DNA from 3 places in the Nonomuraea sp. LPB2021202275-12-8 genome. Region 1 is predicted to be linked to each of the others. Evidence: riboswitches for the same ligand, from Rfam matches in the RefSeq annotation. Region 1 holds a riboswitch; each other region holds the start of a gene.
The links. Region 1 has a riboswitch for cyclic di-AMP ahead of V5E28_RS01495 (D-alanyl-D-alanine carboxypeptidase family protein). Riboswitches for the same ligand answer to the same signal wherever they lie in the genome.
Positions count from the first base shown of each region.

Region 2: another riboswitch for cyclic di-AMP. It lies ahead of V5E28_RS10015 (hypothetical protein); the one in region 1 lies ahead of V5E28_RS01495 (D-alanyl-D-alanine carboxypeptidase family protein).
Region 3: another riboswitch for cyclic di-AMP. It lies ahead of V5E28_RS15045 (NlpC/P60 family protein); the one in region 1 lies ahead of V5E28_RS01495 (D-alanyl-D-alanine carboxypeptidase family protein).

Region 1 covers NZ_JBAHWD010000001.1:310,920-313,111, reverse strand. Annotated here, with positions in the region: gene V5E28_RS01505 (TetR/AcrR family transcriptional regulator) at 1-153, opposite strand, end outside; gene V5E28_RS01500 (DUF4396 domain-containing protein) at 254-736, shown strand; cyclic di-AMP (ydaO/yuaA leader) riboswitch at 865-1,001, shown strand; gene V5E28_RS01495 (D-alanyl-D-alanine carboxypeptidase family protein) at 1,013-1,939, shown strand; gene V5E28_RS01490 (amidohydrolase family protein) at 2,006-2,192, shown strand, end outside.
Region 2 covers NZ_JBAHWD010000004.1:305,913-308,104, reverse strand. Annotated here, with positions in the region: gene V5E28_RS10020 (alpha/beta fold hydrolase) at 1-90, opposite strand, end outside; gene V5E28_RS10015 (hypothetical protein) at 133-939, opposite strand; cyclic di-AMP (ydaO/yuaA leader) riboswitch at 1,126-1,262, opposite strand; gene V5E28_RS10010 (DUF5302 domain-containing protein) at 1,428-1,628, opposite strand; gene V5E28_RS10005 (CBS domain-containing protein) at 1,741-2,184, shown strand.
Region 3 covers NZ_JBAHWD010000006.1:397,543-399,734, reverse strand. Annotated here, with positions in the region: gene V5E28_RS15045 (NlpC/P60 family protein) at 1-1,004, opposite strand, end outside; cyclic di-AMP (ydaO/yuaA leader) riboswitch at 1,011-1,161, opposite strand; gene V5E28_RS15040 (amino-acid N-acetyltransferase) at 1,445-2,002, shown strand; gene V5E28_RS15035 (RDD family protein) at 2,101-2,192, shown strand, end outside.

The DNA.
Region 1 (2,192 bases):
GTGCGAATAGAGCGCGCCGTTGCTCACGCCCGCGGCCGAGGCGATGTCGGCGACGCGCGTGCCGTCGTAGCCGCGTGCGGCGAAGGCGTCGGCGGCCGCGCGCAGCAGCCGCTCACGAGTCTCGGCGGCGGTGACGCCTGCGATTCGCCCCATATGCGAATTAAAAGATTGTTCATTTGATTCGTCAAGAGCGTTCTTCGCCTCGGATACCCTGCATGGGTATATTGGGTCTGTCGAACAGGAGGAGCGGGAGATGTCCGAGCACCACGGCGGCCACGGCGAGCACCATGCGCCGGGGAAGGCGACCTGGGGCATGGCCGCCTCGGCGACGCTGCACTGCCTCACCGGATGCGCCATCGGGGAGGTGCTCGGCCTGGTGATCGCCACGGCCCTGGGGTGGGCCACCGTGCCGTCCATCGCCCTGGCCGTCGTGCTGGCGTTCTTCTTCGGCTATCTGCTCACCCTGATCCCGCTGCGGCGGGCCGGGGTGGACTGGCGCCGCGCCATCAGGCTGGCGCTGGCCGCGGACACGGTGTCGATCCTCGTGATGGAGATCGTGGACAACGGCGTGATGCTGGTCGTGCCCGGGGCCATGGACGCGGGGCTCGCCTCGGCCCTGTTCTGGGGTGCGCTGGCCTTCTCCCTGCTGGTGGCCTTCCTGGTCACCGCCCCGGTCAACAAGTGGATCATGGGCAGGGGCAAGGGGCACGCCGTCATCCACGCCTACCATCACTGAGCCTGCTGTCCTGTTTGCACTCTTTATCCCGTTTTGGTATCTTTGGGGCATTCTGCAGCGAACCGTCTACACATTCGTTGCCTTTTCATTGCCCGGACCGCGCGTCTGCCGAGGTCTCCTCGCAGACCGGCGCGCGGCCGCCTAGTCCGCATCTCGCGGAGCCGGGGACCCAATCTCTTGGGGTGAATCGGACGCCGCCGCGCCCGTAGGGCACTTTCCAGCCCGAACCCGTCAGCTAACCCGGTAGGCGGCATGGAAGCAAGGAGCAAGCCCTTCATGCCCAAGCACCTCGCCAACCGCCTGAGTCACGCCTTGGTCGGCGCCGCCCTCGCCGCGGGCGCCGTGACCGCCGGCACCGGCGCCGCACAGGCCGCCCCCCAGTCCGTGCCCGCCGTCTCGCCCGCCGTCTCGCCCGCCGTCCCGTCCGCCGTCCCGTCCGCCGTGAGCGCCCCGGCGGTGCGCGCCCCCGCCGCCTACCTGGTCGACGCCACGACCGGCCAGGTCCAGTTCAGCAAGCAGGCAGACCTCCGCAGGCCGGTGGCCAGCATCACCAAGGTGATGACCGCCTACACCGTGCTGAAGCAGGCCAAGCCGACGGACGAGGTCGAGGTCACGCCGGCGGATGTGCGCTACGCCTCCAAGGGCGGCGCCTCGATCGCCTACCTGCGTGCCGGGGACCGGCTCACCGTCAAGGACCTGCTGTACGCCCTGATGCTGCCGTCGGGCGCGGACGCCGCCCACGCGCTCGCCCGCACGTACGGCCCGGGAGTCGACACGTTCGTCGACAAGATGAACGCCACCGCGCGCGAGCTCGGCATGAAGGACACGCTGTACGTCAACGCCGACGGGATGCCCACCTACGGCGGCGGCTACTCCACCGCGCGCGACCAGGTGCGGCTCGCCCAGGCGGCGCTGGACGACGCCACGATCAAGAAGATCACCTCCACCCGCTACCACTCCGTCCCCCAGACGGCGGAGCACCGCGCCTACTCGTGGCAGAACACCAACCGCCTGCTCGGCACGGAGGGCGCCATCGGCGTGAAGACCGGCCACACCCGCGCCGCCGGCTACACCCTCGCCTTCGCCGCCGACCGTGACGGCGACCGGCTGGTCGGCGTCATCCTCGGGGAGACGAGCTCCAGCCGCCGCTTCGAGAGCGCTCAGGCGCTCCTCGACTGGGCGGCGGCCAGCAGGCAGCGCTGACGGCGGCGCGGTCCCCTTCGGCGCGGTCCTTCTGCTGCGCGTCCCCATCGGGGAGCATGGGCAAGCATGACCATCCGCTACGAGCCGGCCATCGATCTGGACCGGGTCATCGCGATCGACATGCACACCCACATCGAGACCGACCATGACCGCCGGCACTTCGCGCTGGACGACGAGCTGCTGGCGGCGTCGGCGAAGTACTTCCGGTCGGACGACGACCGCACCCCCACCGTCGACGAGGTGGCGGCCTACT
Region 2 (2,192 bases), on a different contig from region 1:
CCCCATGATCAGCAGGAGCGGGCGCCCGTCAGGCGAGCCGAAGCTCTCGTAGGCGATGTCGATGCCGTTGGCAGATGCGCGCGTGGTCACAGGGACCAGAATTACATTCTGGTCCCTGTGGCGTAAAGCACGTCAGCGCTTCAGGAACCCGCGGATGCGCTCGCGGCCCAGGACCGCCCCGCCACCGGCGAGGATCAGGCCACCGGCGAGCACCGCACCCGAGACACCGTTGGACTCCTCGGTCGCGGCGGCGGCGGTGTTCGACGGACCGGAGTTCGCCGAGCCGAAGGCCGCCGGCCTCGTCTTGACGGAGGCGCCGGAACCGGAGGGAGCCTCGGCGACGACCTTGGCGTCGTCGGCGCCGGCCTTCTTCTCGGCCAGGATCTGCGGCGGCTTGGCCGGGTCGCGGTCCACGCGCGACCAGGCACCGGTCGAGAAGGCCACCGGGTGGTTCTTCTTGCCCACGCCGTTGCCCCACTTGGTGATGACGTAGTCGACCTTGATGTGGCCCTTGCCACCGTTGTTGTCGACCATCAGCGTGCTGGAGTTGAACTTGCCTCCAGTCAGCTCGGCGAAGGTCTTGGAGTCCAGGTCCAGCATGACGCCGTTGTTGGAGGGGACGCCGGGGCCGCGGTCACCGACGAAGAACGGCATCTTCTTGCCGTTGTAGACCACGTAGCCCTCGGTCAGCAGCGGCCAGCTCGGGCTGGCGGCCATGCCCTTCTGCATGGGCTTGCCGCTGGCGGGCAGGCCGGTGTCGCCGGCGCGGCCGGAGCTGTCGTCCCAGAAGTAGGAGGCGGTGGTCGAGCCCTTGAGCAGGGCCTTCTGGTTCTGGTCCACGTCGGCGTGGGCGGCGGCGCCGGCGCCGAAGGTCAGGACGCCGGCAGCGGCGGTGGCGGCGAGCATGGTGATGGAACGCATGCCGAAGCGAGCAGACATGAAAAACTGAATCCTTCGTTAGGTAACGGGGAAAGCGCGCTCGCTTGAAGGGCGTAGCCGGGCAAAGGCCGAACGGACGCTACGCGGAGCGCGAAGAAGTCTTAGGGGGAGTCGCCGCTCAGTTGGCGGCTGACGAGGTGACGCGGGGCGGGGGTACGTCGTGGCGGTGATACATCACGGGCGGGCTTGTCCTCTCCATCTCGCCTACCGGGTTAGCTGACGGGTTCGGGCGTGGAGATGCCCTACCGGCCGTGACGGCCGGATTCACCCCAGAAGTTGGGTCCCCGGTTCCCGCGTGAAGCGGGATTCGGCGCCGGGCAGCGGCCCCTTCCTGATGAAGGGCCAGGTCACTGCCTGGTAACGCAAACCAATCTATACACCAAACCGGACAAACGCAAAGCTAATCCCATAAATCGGGCGAAGATCTACCTAGGAGGTCAAGAAAAAAGGGGGGTACGGCATGCCGTACCCCCACGAAACCCCCCGATTCAGCCGCCGCTCTTGCGCCTGAACGATCGTTTGCTGGCAGCCGGCCCGTGTGCTCCATGGATCTTCGAAGCGTCGGCGCCCCTGCCACCCGCGCCCGAGTCCGCGGCCTGGTTACGCTTGCGCTCCAGCGCCTCGCGGAACTTGCGCTTCATCTCGTCCTCGGGAGTTTCGCTGACTTCCGGCTCCTGTGATTCCGCCATGAGGACCTCCTGGTGTTGGGGACATACACAGCTTCGCATGACGCTCCTTACAGCGCGAAACCGGGGATCACGGCCGGGCGAGTCCGGATCGACCGGCGGTTAGGGTGGGCCCGTGCGCGCACGCGATCTCGCCAGCGACTTCCCCACCGTCACGCTCGACACTCCGGCGATCGAGGCCGCCCGGCTGCTCGCCGAGCAGGGCCTGCCCGGCCTGATCATCGTGGACGGCGAGGGCCGGCCGCGCGCGATCCTGCCCGGCACCCAGGTGCTGCGGCTGGCCGTCCCCGGCTACTGCCAGGACGACCCCGCACTGGCCAGGGTGGTCGACGAGCGGCATGCCGACGTGTTCATGCGGGAGCTCGGCGCGAGGACCGTGCGCGAGAGCCTGCCGGAGCAGCCACGCGAGCTGCCCATCACCGACGGCGACGCCACCCTGCTGGAGCTGGCCGCGCTGATGGCCCGCACCCGCAGCCCCCTGGTCGCCGTCGTGGACGAAGGCGGGCTCCTCGGCGGCGTCACACTGCAGGCCCTCATGAGCCATTCGCTGCCCCGCTAGCGGGCCAT
Region 3 (2,192 bases), on a different contig from region 1:
GCGATGGAGGCGATCCGCACCACGTCACCTGTCTGCGGCGCGTGCACCATCATGCCGCCGCCGAGATAGATGCCCACGTGGTGCAGGTCGTTGTAGAAGAAGACCAGGTCGCCGGGGCGAAGCTCCTCCCTGGAGATGTGCCTGCCCGCGGTCCACTGGTCACCGGTGTAGTGCGGCAGTGAGATCCCCACGCGCTGATAGGCCGCCATCACCAGACCGGAGCAGTCGTAGCCGCGCGGGCCTTCGGCGCCCCAGATGTAGGGCTTGAGCTGCTGGGTGAGGGCCCACCTGGCGGCCTGCGCGGCCTTGCCGGCTCCGGAGATCGGCAGACTGACGCGGACGGCACGGGTGCCGGGGCGGCCGGCTTCGCCGAGCGCGCGCTGGAAGAGGTTGCTCTCCACCTTGGTGACGAGCTTGACGATCTTGTCCCGCTTGGTGTCGAGCTTCTCGACGATCTCCGTCACCTCGTCGATGCGGGCCTTGGCCCCGGCCCTGGCGCGCTCGGCGGTCTCCATGGCCTTGGTGAGCTGGATGACGTCCTCGCCCTGCTGCTGCTTGACCGCGTAGGTGGTCGCGGCCCTGTCGAGGAAGCCGTCGGGGTCCTTGGAGGTGGTGAAGGTGAGGGCGGTGTTGAGGCCACCGGTGATGTACTCGTTCTCGGCCAGGCGCATCGCCTTGGATCGCTTGGCGTTCAGCTCGGCCTCGCTGGCGGCCAGCGTCTTCTGGGCGTTCTCGACGGCCTTCTTGGCCGTCTTCAGCTTCTCCCGCTGCCCGTTGTAGTCCTCGGTCAGCGTCTCGATCTCGACGTGCATCGCCTCGACCTGCTTGGAGAGTTCCTTGAGGGAGGGCTCGGGGTCGGCGGAGGCGGAACCGAGGGGGAGGGCCAGGAGCAGCGCGGCGACCGTCACGCCGACGACGCCTAACCGGCGGGAACGGCCGGGCCGTTCCGCGGGGCGGGCATGCCTGCCCGCCGCGCTCCCTCTGCGGTCACGCGTGCGCTTCACCAACCAAGCTCCTTCCATCGACGCCTACCGGGTTAGCTGACGGGTTCGGGCCGGAGCAGCCCTACCGAGCCGAGGCTCGGATTCACCCCTGGCGACGCGGTGCGGGCGCCGCCGGCGGGTCCCCGGTTCCCCTTCGGGGATTGGGCGCGTCCGCACGAGAATCGCGCGGGACATCGTCGCTGGACACTAATGCACTCCTGGTTCCTGCTCAACCGGAACTGCCGAGTCTGTAGAGGTTTCACAACTGAAGGGTCACAAGGTGATCTCGTGACGCCCCGTACAGAAAACACTTTTTGTCCCCTTTGGCCTGAGTTCACCGGAGGTGGAGCTGTAGGATTCGTACAATCCCTAGCGTGCTCGTACGACCACGACATGTCACAGGATGGGGGAGAGGCGAGAGTTAGGGCTGAGCCGTAATGAGGTCTGTACCCTGGATGGCCATGGAGCAGGTCGCCGAACTCACCGTCCCCGAGACCGAGATCCTCGTCCGGCGTGCCAGAACTCCGGACGTCCGGATCATCAGGCTTCTGGTCGACACCTATGCCGGCGCCGGCCCGCGGCTCCTGGAGAAGGCCACGGTCACCCTGTACGAGGACGTGCAGGAGTTCTGGGTCGCCGAGCGCGCGGGAGAGGTCGTCGGCTGCGGCGCCCTGCACGTGCTCTGGGAGGACCTGGCCGAGATCCGCACCGTGGCCGTGCACCCCGATGTCCGAGGGCTGGGAATCGGGCACCGGATCGTCTCGGCTCTCATCGGGACCGCTAGAGGGCTGGGACTGCGCCGTGTATTCTGCTTGACTTTTGAGGTCGATTTCTTCGCCAGGCATGGATTCCGCTCCATCCAGGGCACCCCTGTCTCCCCCGAGGTCTACGCCGAGCTGCTGGCCTCCTACGACGAGGGCGTGGCCGAGTTTCTGGACCTGGAGCACGTCAAGCCGAACACCCTGGGCAACACGCGCATGCTGCTTCACTTGGCATCGGGTGACGCGGGCCTTGACTGACAGGAAAGGTGATTGTTGATACCTATGTCGATACGTTGGGCCACGACAGGCATGTGCCCTGACACGTGCCACATGCGCACTCGAAGCGAGGTGACACGGTGAGCACAGGACAGCCGCCGTATCCTCAGGACGACTCCGGCGAGAACTCGCCGCACGGGAATCCTGAATACGGACAGAGCACGGGACGCCA